2 regions of the Pseudoalteromonas sp. CO348 genome follow, and region 1 is predicted to be linked to the other one. Evidence: predicted binding sites of a transcription regulator. Region 1 holds the regulator's gene; the other holds the start of a gene.

Evidence for each region. The regulator sigma-54, encoded in region 1, starts transcription at its own class of promoters, with help from an activator protein. The targets are predictions, from matches to a motif close to GTTGGCACGNNNNTNGNNT.
Region 2: the regulator sigma-54 is predicted to act here: its motif matches at 1,407-1,425, upstream of EXT48_RS00080 (diacylglycerol kinase family protein).

The regions. Positions count from the first base shown of each region.
Region 1 covers NZ_SGPI01000032.1:99,956-110,869, reverse strand. The annotation lists gene ptsN (PTS IIA-like nitrogen regulatory protein PtsN) at 1-184, opposite strand, end outside; gene hpf (ribosome hibernation promoting factor) at 186-473, opposite strand; gene EXT48_RS16480 (RNA polymerase factor sigma-54) at 503-2,002, opposite strand; gene lptB (LPS export ABC transporter ATP-binding protein) at 2,049-2,774, opposite strand; gene lptA (lipopolysaccharide transport periplasmic protein LptA) at 2,774-3,316, opposite strand; gene lptC (LPS export ABC transporter periplasmic protein LptC) at 3,306-3,860, opposite strand; gene kdsC (3-deoxy-manno-octulosonate-8-phosphatase KdsC) at 3,857-4,408, opposite strand; gene EXT48_RS16455 (KpsF/GutQ family sugar-phosphate isomerase) at 4,408-5,379, opposite strand; gene EXT48_RS16450 (calcium/sodium antiporter) at 5,389-6,348, opposite strand; gene EXT48_RS16445 (ATP-binding cassette domain-containing protein) at 6,523-7,323, shown strand; gene mlaE (lipid asymmetry maintenance ABC transporter permease subunit MlaE) at 7,326-8,105, shown strand; gene mlaD (outer membrane lipid asymmetry maintenance protein MlaD) at 8,119-8,664, shown strand; gene EXT48_RS16430 (phospholipid-binding protein MlaC) at 8,667-9,353, shown strand; gene EXT48_RS16425 (lipid asymmetry maintenance protein MlaB) at 9,340-9,645, shown strand; gene EXT48_RS16420 (BolA family protein) at 9,651-9,908, shown strand; gene murA (UDP-N-acetylglucosamine 1-carboxyvinyltransferase) at 9,921-10,914, shown strand, end outside.
Region 2 covers NZ_SGPI01000001.1:9,800-14,359, forward strand. The annotation lists gene EXT48_RS00065 (MBL fold metallo-hydrolase) at 1-668, opposite strand, end outside; tRNA gene EXT48_RS00070 (tRNA-Ser) at 796-888, opposite strand; tRNA gene EXT48_RS00075 (tRNA-Ser) at 907-997, opposite strand; gene EXT48_RS23660 (hypothetical protein) at 1,222-1,368, opposite strand; gene EXT48_RS00080 (diacylglycerol kinase family protein) at 1,654-2,496, shown strand; gene EXT48_RS00085 (DMT family transporter) at 2,538-3,452, opposite strand; gene EXT48_RS00090 (PLP-dependent aminotransferase family protein) at 3,451-4,560, shown strand, end outside.

The DNA of each region.
Region 1 (10,914 bases):
CTTTACCGATCCCTGTGCTGCCTAATTTCTCTCGCGCCATTAAAGCGTCCAAGATAGCATGCTGACTGGTATTTGGAATTTGGCTATGAGCCAGTTCGCTGATGTATTCTAAAATACGTTTTTTGCTATTAAAAAGGACCGCAGCTTTACTGCAGTCCTTGTTCACTAATTCACTTAATTTCATCTTAGTGTCGAGTGAGCTTCTCTTTGTGTTTAATAACTTGACGATCTAGCTTGTCGATAAGGCCATCAATTGCGGCATACATATCTTGATGCTCTGTTGATGCAAATAGCTCGCCGCCGTTTACGTGTAATGTTGCTTCTGCTTTTTGTACTAGTTTCTCGACATCAAGGATCACATGCACGTTATTGATATGATCAAAGTGCCTTTCTAGCTTCGCAAACTTGTTGGTGACATAGTCTCTTAATGAGTCAGTAATTTCTACATGGCGACCAGTTAGATTTAGTTGCATAAGCATTTTTCCTTCTTGGGTTTTACGTCTTATATCAAGCTTTTACGCTGATTTGACGGTGGAATGGCTAGGGATTCACGATATTTTGCAATCGTACGTCTCGCTACCTTAATTCCTTGCTCAGCTAAGATATCTGCAATTTTGCTGTCACTCAATGGCTTCGCGGTATTTTCTGCAGCTATCAGCTTTTTGATAAGTGCTCTAATTGCTGTAGAGGAGCACTCACCTCCATTTTCTGTACTTACATGGCTAGAGAAGAAATACTTCAGCTCAAATATTCCCCGAGGTGTATGCATGTATTTTTGTGTTGTCACACGGGAAATTGTGGACTCATGCATCTCAACCATTTCAGCAACATCATTTAGCACCATAGGGCGCATTGCTTCGGGGCCATGTTCAAAGAATGCCTGTTGTTGTTGCACAATGCAATTGGTAACTTTTAATAATGTATCATTTCGGCTTTCTAAGCTTTTAATAAACCACTTTGCTTCTTGTAAATGTGAGCGAATAAACTGACTATCCGTACTGGATTTCGCCGTTCTAGACATCGCAGCGTAATGGTCGTTTACTCTTATTTTAGGCATAGCATCAGGATTTAGCTCTACGACCCAGCGACCTTTTACTTTTTTCACTGATACGTCAGGGATCACATATTCAGGCTCTTCATGAATAATGCTTGCCGCTGGTTTTGGGTTAAGGCTATGAATTAACGTCATGACCTCTTTGAGATCGGCTTCTTTAAGGCGCGTTTTCTTAGCCAAAGTTCGATAGTCACGGCTGGCAAGCAAGTCGATATGCTCTGTCAGGATCATTTTCGTTTCGGCAATCCATGGTGTATCTGGGGCGAATTGATTTAGCTGAATACACAAGCATTCCTGTAAACTGCGCGCTGCGATACCGACAGGATCGAAAAGCTGAATACGTTTGAGCACGGCTTCGACTTCATCCAGCTCGATAGGCTCTTCGCTACTTTCATCATTAATGCTTTCTAAAATCTCTTCGCAAGACAGTGTTAAAATGCCTGACAGGTCAACGGCTTCAATAATCGCAATTGCAATCGCTCTATCTGTTGGACTAAATGGCGTCAGCTCAAGTTGCCACATGAGATAGTCGTGGAGAGATTCAGAGGTTTCCCCTTGATAAACATTATCGTCATCGGGAAGTGGGCCTGAGCTTGCAGCGGGCGCTGCGCTCATATACTCATCCCAAGTGACATCCATGGCAAGGTCATCACTGACAGTGTCTTTACTCATGGCGGTATCTGAGTCTATTTCATAGTCACTAACCTGCGCTTCATCGCTTGAATCTTGATTGTCGTCAGCACTGCTCTTTTCTTGGCTGTGTTGGTCAGCGTTTTCGCCGTCAGTATTATCACCTTCTTCCACTTCCAACAATGGATTGCTGTCTAATGCTTCTTGTATTTCTTGTTGCAGATCCAATGTACTAAGCTGCAGCAAGCGAATGGCTTGTTGCAGTTGTGGAGTCATTGTAAGTTGCTGCCCCATGCGCAGCTGTAATGATTGCCTCATGTATCTCTAACAATCCTTTTTAACAGTTATTAATACTACGTCTTAACTATAGCTTGAATTGTTCGCCTAGGTAGACATCTCTTACGGTTTGATCTGCCAAAACATGTTCTGGCGTGCCTGCAGCGATTAACTCACCATGTGAAACGATGTAGGCTTTTTCACATACGTCCAGCGTTTCTCTAACGTTATGATCGGTGATTAGCACACCGATACCGCGGTTTTTTAGGTGCTCTATGATTGTCTTTATATCTAACACCGAAATAGGATCAACACCAGCAAAAGGTTCATCTAACAGGATAAACTTAGGATTAGCGGCTAAAGCGCGAGCAATCTCTACGCGTCTTCTTTCGCCTCCCGACAATGCCATGCCCTGTGAGTCGCGAATGTGTTGAATATTAAATTCGTCAAGTAACTCGTTTAGTTCAGCTTCTCTCTCAACTTTAGATAAGTCTTTTCGAGTTTCTAAAATCGCCATCAAATTTTGATAGACCGTGAGTTTTCTAAAGATTGAAGACTCTTGCGGTAGATAGCCAATACCAAGTCGCGCGCGGCTGTGCATCGGTAGCAAAGTGATATCTTCATCATCAATCTGAATAAAACCTTTGTCGCTTGGTACTAACCCTACAATCATGTAGAACGTAGTGGTTTTACCTGCACCATTTGGTCCTAATAAGCCTACAATGCTGCCAGCCTTAACACTTAAGCCAACATTTTTGACGACTTCACGACCTTTATAACTCTTTGCTAGACCAGTTGCTTTGAGCTCGCTCATTAATTGTTACCTTCTTCCTGCGCTTTTTTATCTTTTGCGTCTTTTTTGTCATCAACAGGAACAAGGATGGTTCTTACCCGAGAATCTTCTTGGTCTGAGCGCTCAGCACTGATCAATTGCTTTTCAATGTCATAGGTGATGACTTGCGCATTAATTTTTTGCCCAGTTTGATTGATTTCCGCATCGCCAGAAATGACTAAGGTGCCTTTCGCAACGTCGTAACGAATTTCGTTTGCTTTGGCTTCTAGCAAATTACCATCAGGTTGACGTTCGCTGAAAATAGCTGGGCTGCCAGTTGCAACAAGCAGTTGCTTGTTAGTACCAAGCTCCGCGCGGCGGTGGACTTCTAGGCGATCGGCATTTATTTTTCTGTTGCCATGAATAATAACAACATTCTGTTCAAAAATACCGATGTTGCTTTGCAGTTGAGCTTGCTGACGGCCAGCATCAATAATGACTTCATTTTGTTCTGCAGCATTTGCTAAAGTAGAACTTGCAAGCAAGCCGATGAAAACTAGTTTGTTAATGATTTTACTGGTCATAATAAATTGTCTTTGTGTGGTTGATGAGTTCGATCACTTGCTTTTGTAGATCCGCATGCAGCCCTTTACCCGTGATCCTAAGACTAGGACCGGTGATAACGACAGGGTGTTCCGATTTCATCAATTTTTGCTTAATTTCAACTCTTACATTATCGGCATTGATATCGGTGATCATGGCGTTAGGCGTTAAATTTTTTGCCAGCACATTGCCTTCCAGTATCAAGGTATTGTTTTCGTACAGTGTTGCTTCTAATGCACTTATTTGCCAATTCTGCTCACCGTTATATAAGGTGAAAATAGGCTTTTCAAAGTGACTAAAGCCAAGATCTTGATACAACTCCATCTTATCAGCAGTTACTTGATAGTTTAATAAGCCATTTTCACTATAGGTCGTTTGCTGAAGCGTGGTTGCAACATAATCGGGCTTAGCTAACGGTTCATCTTCTTTTGCTGAGTCCGCCTCTGATGGATTAAACATGGGCGACCACATCCATACCATTAAAGAAGCGAAAACAATGAGTAAGATGACACGTAATACGGTCATGTACTTGATCCTTTGGAAGTCAATAAGTGATTTTGGCTGAGCATTAGAAGATCAGTCAGTTCTCTCACAGCACCAAAACCACCAGGCATCAAGGTTGTGTAATGAGCGATATGTTTAACAAGAGGATGTGCATCATTGACAGCAACGGCAAAACCGACTCGTTCCATTACGGGTAGGTCTGGACCATCATCACCAATATACGCAATTTCGTCATCACTAAGGTTGAGCTTAGTCTTCAATTCATCATATGCCACTAACTTGTTTTCTTGGCCTTGGTAAATATAAGTTACATTTAAACTAGTCATGCGTTGCTGAACTATTTGTGAATGCCTACCAGTGATAACGGCGACTTCGATACCACTATCAATTAAGGCCTTAATACCAAACCCATCTTTGGTATTAAATGCTTTCAGTTCTTCACCATTATTACCAAGGTATATACGGCCGTCTGAGAATACGCCATCAATATCGCAAATCAATAATTTGATTTGTTTTGCTTTTTCCCAAGCTTTAGGTGAAATCGTCTGATATAAATCTTCAAATTGCATTACAGCACCCCCGCTCTAAGTAAATCTTGCGTATTCAAGGCGCCAACCGGGATGTTGTTTTCGTTTACCACAATCAAGCCATTAATTCGTTTGGTTTCCATGATATTGAGTACCTCAGCTGCGAGCATATCGGCGCGTGCAGTCGTACTTTTAGCCGTCATTACTTGCGTGATTGGGGTGGTGTGAATATCGACCTTTTGTTCGATAATTCGGCGCAAGTCACCATCGGTAAAAATACCCTGTAATTGCGAGCTTTCATCTACGATTGCCGTCATACCTAAACTTTTAGCTGACATTTCAAATAAAGCTTCTTTAATTGTGCAATGACTATTGACCATAGGGATTGCATCCCCTTGATGCATGACATCAGCAACGGTTAGTAGTAGACGCCTTCCTAAACTACCGCCAGGGTGAGAAAGCGCAAAATCATCAGCCGTAAAGCCTCTGGCTTCAAGTAGCGCAACCGCGAGCGCATCACCCATCACTAGCGTAGCTGTGGTGCTGGCCGTGGGTGCAAGTCCTAATGGGCAGGCTTCTTTCGATACTCTAACACAAAGGTGAACTGTCGCATTACGAGCCATTGTAGAGCTCGGGTTGCCCGTCATAGAGATTACCGGGGCACCTAAACGCTTAATCACAGGTAGGATAGAGATCACCTCTTGGGTTTCCCCTGAGTTGGAGATCATCAAAACCACATCGTCTTTGGTGATCATACCCAAGTCGCCGTGACTTGCTTCACCTGGATGAACAAAAAATGCGGGGCTGCCAGTACTTGCGAGTGTCGCTGCGATTTTGTTACCGATGTGGCCTGATTTACCCATGCCAATCACGATGATGCGACCTTGGCAGCCAAACATAATTTCACAGGCTTTTACAAATTGTTGATCAACAAACTGTTGCACTTCTTCTATTGCTGCAAGTTCAGTAGCAAAAACTTGATTTGCAGAGTCAATAAATAGGTTCGTTGTCACAAGGCTTCCTTAAATGATGTAGTAAATATAACCGACGAAGCTTGCGACAAGTATGCCACCTTCTAAGCGGTTGATGCGGCGCTGACCTGTTAAGCTGAGGCTCATTAGGATAAGCAGCAGTGTCGCGCCAAGCATAATAAATATATCACGTGACGCAATATTGGCGTCGAGGACAGATGGGTTAATGATCCCAGCAATGGATAGCACGGCCAATATATTAAAAATGTTCGAGCCAATAATATTACCAAGCGCTAGATCGTCTTCTTTTTTAAGTACGCCAGCAACACATGCCGCAAGCTCGGGTAAACTAGTACCAACGGCGATAATGGTTAATCCTATTAGCAGGTCACTCATGCCAAAATATTTGGCGATATCAACCGCAGCGCCAACGAGATAGTCTGCGCTAATAGGCAGTAAAATCATACCCACGATTAACCAGAAAACGGCTTTTTGAGTTGGAATATTATTTGGCACTTCTTCACAGGCTTCACTGACAAATGGGTCATCATTATCTCCACCACCACGCTTGGTGATAATGATAAGTGCAAGAAGAAAAGCGGCGAAACCGACTAATAACAAAACACCTTCTACGAAACTAAAGTGATTATCACTAACGATATACCAAGCAGCCAATGAAACGATGACTAACAGCGGCATTTCGCGGCGCAAAATACCAGAGCCTACGGAGAGTGGCCTTAATAACGCGGTGAGACCCAAAACGAGTAAGATATTGGCGATGTTAGAACCTATGGCATTGCCCACGGCGGTGTCTGTTTTATCTGCAAGAGCGGCTTGCGCAGCAACCATCATTTCTGGTGCTGAAGAACCCATGGCCACGATAGTTAAACCAACAATTAATGTTGGCACACCAAAGTTTCGTGCAAGAGCGGCCGCACCAAAAACAAAGCGGTCAGCACTCCAAACCAGTGCAATAAAGCCAAGAATGAGAATAACAAACGATAAAACCATGAACCTCTAGCCAATAGGATTAAAATTTCGATAGATACTACCAAAAGCGCTCTGGAAAGTATAAGCAAACCGTTACATTTCACTACTTACAAAATTTTACCAAAACGATTTTCCATCTTGTTTGAAAAAAAAGTATCATACTTGGATGAATATAGTCTGGATCTGGAGAGCGACTTGTCGCAGTCAATTGTAGAAATCAAGGATGTAACCTTCTCTCGGGGTGAAAGGATCATCTACAAAAACATGAGCTTTTCCGTACCAAAGGGTAAAATTACCGCAATAATGGGACCGAGTGGCATTGGTAAAACCACCATGCTGCGTTTAATCGGTGGTCAGCTTAAGCCTGATAGCGGTGATATTCTTTTTGCTGGAAACAGTATCCCTAACATGTCACGAGCAGCTTTGTATCAAGCTCGAACGCGCATGAGTATGTTATTTCAAAGCGGTGCTTTGTTTACCGATATGAGCGTGTTTGACAATGTGGCATTTCCTCTACGCGAGCATACCGAGTTATCTGAAGAACTAATCCGTTTAGTGGTGCTGATGAAGCTTCAAGCGGTTGGTCTTCGTGGTGCAAAAGATTTAATGCCGGCAGAGCTCTCTGGCGGTATGGCAAGACGCGCGGCTTTAGCGCGTTCTATCGCACTTGATCCTGAATTAATTATGTACGATGAACCGTTTGCAGGTCAGGACCCGATCTCCATGGGTGTTCTAGTTCGCTTGATTAAGTCCCTTAATGAAGTGTTGGGATTATCGTCGCTGATAGTCACTCATGACGTTACTGAAGTGCTGAGCATTGCCGATCACGTCGTTATTATTGCTGAGCAAGGTGTGATTGGTACAGGAACCCCTGAGCAGATGCTTGAACATGAATCGCCATTAGTGCAGCAGTTCTTACAAGGCCTTGCGGATGGGCCTGTGCCATTCCACTTTAAAGCGCCTGATTATCAGCAAGCGCTGTTGCAAGGAGAGTGAGTATGGTCGACTTTTTACAAAAACTAGGCCACAAAACCCTCAGCCGTTTTGCTGCACTTGGCCGTGCCACAACAATGCTTTTTGGTGCGCTATGTAGCTTACCTAATTTCCGAAAAGGCACGCCGCTGTTGATTAAGCAACTTTACATGGTTGGCCATCAATCATTGTTGATTATCATGGTGTCTGGTTTATTTATCGGCATGGTATTGGCATTACAAGGCTATACCGTGTTAGTTGGGTATGGCGCTGAAGATAGCCTTGGACCTTTGGTTGCTTTGAGTTTACTTAGAGAGCTGGGCCCTGTGGTAACCGCACTCTTATTTGCAGGACGTGCAGGCAGTGCGTTAACTGCCGAAATCGGTTTGATGAAGGCTACGGAACAATTATCTAGTTTAGAAATGATGGCGATAGATCCGCTTAAACGCGTGGTTGCTCCTCGTTTCTGGGCCGGTTTTATTAGTATGCCGTTACTCGCATTGATATTCTCTGCAATCGCTATTTTAGGCGCACACTTGGTGGGGGTTGATTGGTTAGGCGTAGATTCAGGTAGCTTCTGGTCAATTATGCAATCGCAAGTGTCGTTTCAACAAGACATCTTAAATGGTCTTATTAAGAGTTTCGTATTTGCACTATTAGTAACTTGGATCGCGCTATACAAAGGCTATGACTGTATTCCCACTTCTGAAGGAATAAGTAAAGCGACGACAGAGACGGTAGTACATTCTTCACTGGCTGTACTTGGCTTTGACTTTGTATTAACAGCGGTTATGTTCTCAAGTTAAAAGGTTTTAAAAAATGAATACACGGAAAATAGAAATTTTAGTTGGGTTGTTCGTGGCATTGGGCATTGCTGCATTTGTTATGTTGGCGCTAAAGGTAGCTAACTCAGGCTTAAGCGGCAATGGTGAAACTTACACTTTGCATGCTAAGTTCGAAAATATAGGTTCGTTGAAAACCCGCGCCCCAATTAAGGTGGGTGGGGTTGTGATTGGTCGTGTTGATGGAATTCACATCCATCCACAAGAGTTCGTGCCGGTAGTTTCAATGAGTTTAGATAAAAACTACGAGTGTCAGTTTTCCGATACGTCGTCGGTTTCGATTTTGACTTCGGGCATTTTGGGAGAGCAATACTTAGGTATTTCTCCCGTTATTGCTGCTGAATCTGCGAAGCAAAAATGTCTTGGTCAGGAGGTAACGAGTGAAGATAGCGTTGATCTTGAGTCTCTTTTTGGTGTGGAAACAAAAGCGCTAAAAGACGGTGATATGATCACAGATACAAAATCGGCACTGGTATTAGAAGAGCTAATTGGTCAGTTCCTATTTAATCAAGGGAGCGAGTAAATATGTTAAAAAACATCTATGCAAAATGTCTGACTTTGCTTGTAGCATTGATGGCTACCGCATTGGTTCAGGCGAAAGAAGTGGACTCAAGCGATCCTTATAAAATGGTGGAGCAAGTTGCGGCGCAAACTTTTCAGCGTGTTACGAAAGAGCAAAACATCATTGAAAAAGACAAAGAACACTTACGCGTTATCGTAGAAGAAGAGCTCTTGCCGTACATTGATTACAAATATGCTGCGTATCGTGTATTAGGTTCTTATATTCAAAAGGTTCGCAACATTGAAAGTAAAGAGGAGAAAGCTGCTGCTGTCGAGCATATTAGAGAGTTTATTGAAGTATTCAAAAATTACCTGGTAGCGACTTATGCTGGTGTATTTACTCAATATAAAGACCAAAAGGTAGAGTTTGGTGAGCATCGCCCATTTGAGAATGAAGGTGTGGTGGTTGTTAAGACCAAAATTGTAGAGCCTGGTAAGCCTGATATCAAAATTGATTTCAAAGTTAGACGCGGTCAAGACGGTGACTGGCGTGCTTTTGACATGATGGCGGAAGGCATTAGTTTACTCGATGCCAAACAATCGGAGCTACATGGTATTTTACGCCAGCAGGGTATTGAGCATGTGATCCAACTGTTAGATAAGAAGAGCAAGCTTCCGGTGCAATTTAGAGGAGATGATGGTGACGCCTAGTATTTCATTCACCGAAAGTAAAGGTGAAATCGTGTTAACTGGTGAACTTACGAGAGCGAGTTTACCAAGCGCACTGAAACAGTCGACCATCGTTCAAGTGTTGAAAAATGCACAATCAACCGTCTATTTTAACCTTTCTGAGGTGACAAGGGTTGACACCGCGGGCTTAGCTTGGTTAATTCACTCTTTAGGTCAATTGAAACAGCGCGACATTCGTCTCGAGCTGAAAAATACGCCTGAACAACTGCAAAATTTAATGGAGTTGGGGCAGGTGACAACCCTATTTGAGTGAGTCTAATGGAAACAAATCAAGTCGAAACTTTATTGAGAGATGCACTATCGCTTGACGAGATCATCGTTAAAGCTAATGGTAGTCACTACGAAGTCATTGCTGTTGGAACGTGTTTTGACGGATTAAGAAGGCTGAAAAGAGAACAGCTGATCTACGGCCCACTGATGGATACTATTAAAGACGGCACCATCCATGCTGTTAGTATTCGTGCATTCACACCTGATGAATGGCAAAAAGAGCGCAAATTTATTCTTCCACAATAACGGAGTGCCGCAATGGATCAGTTTGTTATCCAAGGTGGCACCACTTTAGCCGGTGAAGTCACTATTTCAGGGGCTAAAAACGCAGCCCTACCTATTTTATTCGCTGCTCTGCTTGGCGATGGTAAAAGTCGTTTTTCTAATGTACCGCACTTACGCGATATAGGTACCACTGAAGCCTTATTAAAAACACTGGGCGCTGAAGTTGAGTGGGACGGCGATATCTTAGAAATCAACGGAGCAACGGTAAATAGCGTGCTTGCACCTTATGAACTCGTTAAGCAAATGCGTGCGTCGGTACTGGCGTTAGGCCCATTAGTCGCAAGGTTTGGTCAAGCGCAAGTATCCCTACCGGGAGGCTGTGCTATTGGTGCTCGTCCAGTCGATCTGCATATTTCAGGCCTTGAGAAAATGGGCGCCAAGATCAAAGTTGAAAATGGTTATATCCATGCGGTAACCGAAGGTCGTCTTCGGGGCGCCGAGATCTTTATGGAAACCGTCAGCGTTGGTGCTACTGAAAACTTACTGATGGCTGCAACCCTCGCCGATGGTAAAACTGTGATAGATAATGCTGCGCGAGAGCCAGAGATTATTAACTTAGCTGAATGCTTAGTTGCCATGGGTGCCAAGATCAGCGGTGCAGGTTCGAGCCGAATTGAGATAGAAGGCGTTGAGCGTCTTAATGGTTGTGAGCATAAAATCCTTCCTGATCGCATCGAAACAGGGACCTTTTTGGTTGCTGCGGCAATGGCAAAAGGCGAAGTGCTGTGTAAAAACACGGATTATCATAGCCTTGAACCTGTGCTTGAAAAGCTACGCGCCGCCAATGCGATTGTGGAGGTAAGTGAAGACAGTATTTATGTGGATATGCGTCAACGCGCTTTGAAAGCCGTTAATATCAAAACTATGCCACATCCTGGTTTTCCAACAGACATGCAAGCTCAGTTTACCGCATTAAATGTGGTGGCTGAAGGGAGCGCGACAATCACAGAGACTATCTTTGAAAACC
Region 2 (4,560 bases), on a different contig from region 1:
ATCAATGCGTTAAAATCAATTTCTTCTGCAAGCACTTCTCCTTGATGCGCCAAGATCACGGAGTGGGGTTGTAGAGCCTTTACTTTGGCAAGAGATTGGCGATACAAGCGTGGATAGAATACCGGAAAAGGCGCAACAAATTGCCCTTTCACTTTTACCGTCAAATCCGCCACATAAATGCGCTTACTGGGGAGATGATACAAGCTCAAATCTCTATCCGTATGACCGGGTGTGTGTATCGCTTGCCATTCGTTAAAGTAGGGTAAGTGATCACCGTCGGCTAGGTAAAAGTCTGGTGATAATTGTCTTGGATACCAAAGGTTACGCTTGGCCTTGCGCTTTCTCCCTGCAACCCAAAGTGCCAGCGCCATATCGGAGAGGTGCATCATGACACCATCAATACCACGATACCACTGACTGGGGGCATTTGCGGCCGCAATCTTTGCGCCCGTGAGTTTTTTGAGTTTGTGCGCGCCACCGGCATGATCTGGGTGCATATGCGTGACCACAATCAGTTTGAGTGCGCTTAGTGGCTTTTGCAGTTGCAGGATGTAGTTGCAGACCAACTCAACATCGGCACGACAGCAACCATCGAGTAACAGCAGATCTGTTTCGTGTTCAACCAGATAAATATGTTGAATATAGCCTTCTAAGACATGGATTTTCATTTGTCACACTCATTTCCCCAATCAGATCTCAACATAGCATAGGTTAAAGACATCTGACCAGTTGTGTGTGAAAGTGATAAATCGCAGACATAAAAAAACCGCAATTAAGCGGTTTTCTTATAAGTGATGGCGGAGAAGGAGGGATTCGAACCCTCGATAGGGCTACAAACCCTATACTCCCTTAGCAGGGGAGCGCCTTCAGCCACTCGGCCACCTCTCCGGCGCAATACTTTAAAAATGGCGGAGAGATAGGGATTTGAACCCTAGATACGCTATTAACGTATGCCGGTTTTCAAGACCGGTGCTTTCAACCACTCAGCCATCTCTCCATGGGCAAAGATAATACTTAGCGATTTAGGCGCTGTAAACCGTTTTTAAACTGTTTGCTTAAAAAATGTGCTAAAAGTGAGGTTTTTTTAAAATTGTGCTAGAAATTAGCGGTTTGACGAAGAGGTTTTGTACAAAAATGCTGGTTGAAGTGGTGCTTTTATGGTCTATTGAAACAAATGCTGACGAGAGCATGGCGGGTTGGGACGCCATGCTCTGTGCAGACTTACTTATACATAATCACGTCTTTTAACGCTAAGTGTTGACCACATACTGCCAACCACTTCGTCCAATTGATACGACGTTGTTTAGTTGGTTGTGTTTGGTTAAACGTGTTTTGTGATGGGCTGCAAGGTGCAGCTGAATTAAGCATGTCTGGCTCCTAATAAGCTATGATTGAAAACAAGGCTATTTTGCACGCAATTTGTTTAAATTTAAAACGATAAAAATTGATGTTTTCGGATAAAAATAACTAATGAATTAATGGTTTGTTCATTTTTATTTTAATGGCTTTTTTGCATGGTTATGCATAAGTGTGATTGTCTTTATTAGGCTGTATCCCAATTAATATGGGTGTTTGTGGTTTTTGTTTTTTATTTTTGGTTTTAGTTTTGGTTTTTTATTCATATAAGTTGAGTTTTTGTATTTAAGGGTTTTTATGCTGGTGGTAGTCAACCCTTTAGCGGGTGCTGAGGGGAAAGCGCAAATTGCATGGTTAAAGCAACAATTAAAACAACAACAGTTGACGGCAACTTGGTTTAATACCACTGGAAACTTTGTCGCAGATAGGGACGCAATTGCTCAAGCAGCTACGGCGGAAGTGAGCGTGGTGGTGATTGGGGGGGATGGCACTTTGCACCTAGTCGCCAATGCCATTGCTGAACGGGATAACACGCTTGCGCTGCTGCCTGCGGGGACTGGCAACGATTTTGCTCGGCAGTTTCATTATTCCAAAGCACAGTGGCGAGCAGCTGTATTTTCAGACAAGATCTCGAGTATTGATTTGGGTAAAGTGGACGGGCGCTGGTTTGTCAATGTTGCTGGGATTGGCTTTAACGCGCATGTCATGAATAACTTAGGACAAACCAAACGGCTAGGAAAGCTGAGCTATACCTATGCGGGATTAATGTCGCTGTTTACTGCCAAGCTCATTCGCTATCACAGCAATGCGTGGCCTGAGCAGGGTATGATGTTGTTACTTGCGAATGGCAAACACTTTGGGGCAGGGTTAACTCCTGCTCCTATGGCTTGTCTTGATGACGGTCAGTTGGAGCTGCTGTGGTTCACGCCGCAAACGCATTGGCAGCGGGTGGTACTGTTTGTCAATATGCTACTTAAACGTCATATGGGCACAAGAAATGTGCACCACGGTCGCATTACAGAGCTTTATATCGCACAAGAGGGGTATGACATCGAGGCCGATGGAGAGATTGTTGGGCGCACGCCGGCGACGATAACTTGCTGCCGCAGAGCTCTGAACATAAAAAAAGCGCCATTATAAAATGGCGCTGAAAAGTAAGAAGCTAAAGCATTGGTAAGACTTCAACTTCTAACTGGGGACCGAATGGACAACCAAGCGTAGATGCGATCTAAAGGCGTGAGTACAATCGCATTACCTAGGATGACCAAAATAAATCCAATAAAGGTGTTTTGCTGCCACTCAAAGCCTTCAAATAAGGTACTCAAGGCCACGGCAACAAAAGGAAATAACACTATCAAATAACTCGCTTTCTCAGGCCCAATATTCTTGAGTAGTGAGAAATAACAACCAAAGGCAATGACGGTGCCAAACACGCTGAGGTAAATCAGAGACCACCAATATGATGCTGGCGCTTGGTTGATAAACTGATGTTCACTAAAGGCGACATAGGTTGCTAACATGACAGCGCTGTAAAGCATACCCCACGCATTTCCCGCCATAACATCAATTTGCTGATTAGAATTGCGTACGCTCACCATATTACCGAGTGACGCGACCACTGTTCCTAATAGAGCTAATGATAATCCCAAGAAGGCCTCGCTTTGCAAATCAAATGCGACCAAATCGTGCCAAAACAAGCTGACTATCCCAAGCGTGCCCAGTGATGCGCCAAAGTAAATTCGCTTTGCAATAGGTTTGGCAAAAAATAACTTAGTGTTGACGATGTTAACGACCAATAATAATGAAAACGCAATTGATGCCATCGCTGACGTTAAATGTGCCTGAGCCCAATACAAGAAGAGATAGTTAGCACCAAAATTACACAGCGCTAAGAGGATGAAAAAGCCGTGATCTCGGCGAGAAAATCGCATTGGCACACGCTTATAGATGACAAACGCCCACATACAAACCGCGGCGAGGCCAAAGCGGTAAAATAGCGACACAAACTCGTTGATGCTGCCAAGTTGGTATTCAATGGCAAGCCATGTTGATCCCCAAATCAACACAGTGATGGCGTAAAGAAATAGATTTTTCATGATCGGCTCTAGATTCAAACAGCAGTGGAAGTCTGTAGTTTACGCTGTTATTCTGTATAAGCTATATACAGAATTTGCTAATTTATACCTATACAGATTATTGCTTATGAGTACCGTTATTCAACGCCAACATTCCGCCTTTCTCTATCAGCAGGTGATCCAAATGATCTTGTCGATGGCAGAACAAGAGTCCATTTTACCGGGCGAAAAGCTTCCCTCATTGCGTGTTATGGCGCAAAACTTAAATGTCAGTATCCCAACGGTAAAGCAGGCCTATCAAGCACTTGAAGATCAGGGAAAAGTCATTGCCAAAGAGAAGTCCGGCTACTTTTTATGTCACAGAGCTTCGCACAACGACTCACCGAAGCGTGCACGATTGCCCGCCAAACCTGTGGTGGTGAACAAGCAGGCGTTGATTGAACAAGTATATAAGGGGATCCATCAGCCACATGCAATCCCCTTAGGTATCGCTAACCCCATCGCCATTGCTGGTACTGAGCAGGTTCTTGCCAAAATTATGCGCCGCGCAATGAAAGAAGCAGGGAATGAACTCATTAATTATGGTCCTATGGATGGTTTAGATAGTTTAAAAAAGCAAATCGTGCGGCGTTATTTGGATATGGGCTTAGCAATAGATATGGATGAAGTGGTGATCACCAATGGCGCGCAAGAAGCATTGGCGATTGCGTTACAAGCGGTGACCAAGCCCGGAGACGTGATAGCGATTGAATCCCCCTGTTATTTTGGCATTGTTGAACTGGCTGAAAACTTAGGGTTAAAGGCCATTGAAATACCTGTTTGCCCGGATGATGGCATTTGGTTGAGCGACCTTGAACGGGCACTTGAAAAGCATGATATTCGAGCGTGTGTGTTTTCTACCAGTATTAGTAACCCGCTTGGTAGCTTTATGCCAGATACGAGACGTGCGCAGCTGGTGGCACTATTAGAGCAACGTGACGTGGTGTTGATAGAAGACGATGTGTATGGCGATTTATATTTTACCGAGCAGCGCGGCATACCGGCACAAGCATTTAGCCAAAAGGGTTTAGTGATCACATGTGCGTCATTTTCAAAAACCGCAGCGCCCAGCTATCGAGTGGGTTGGATG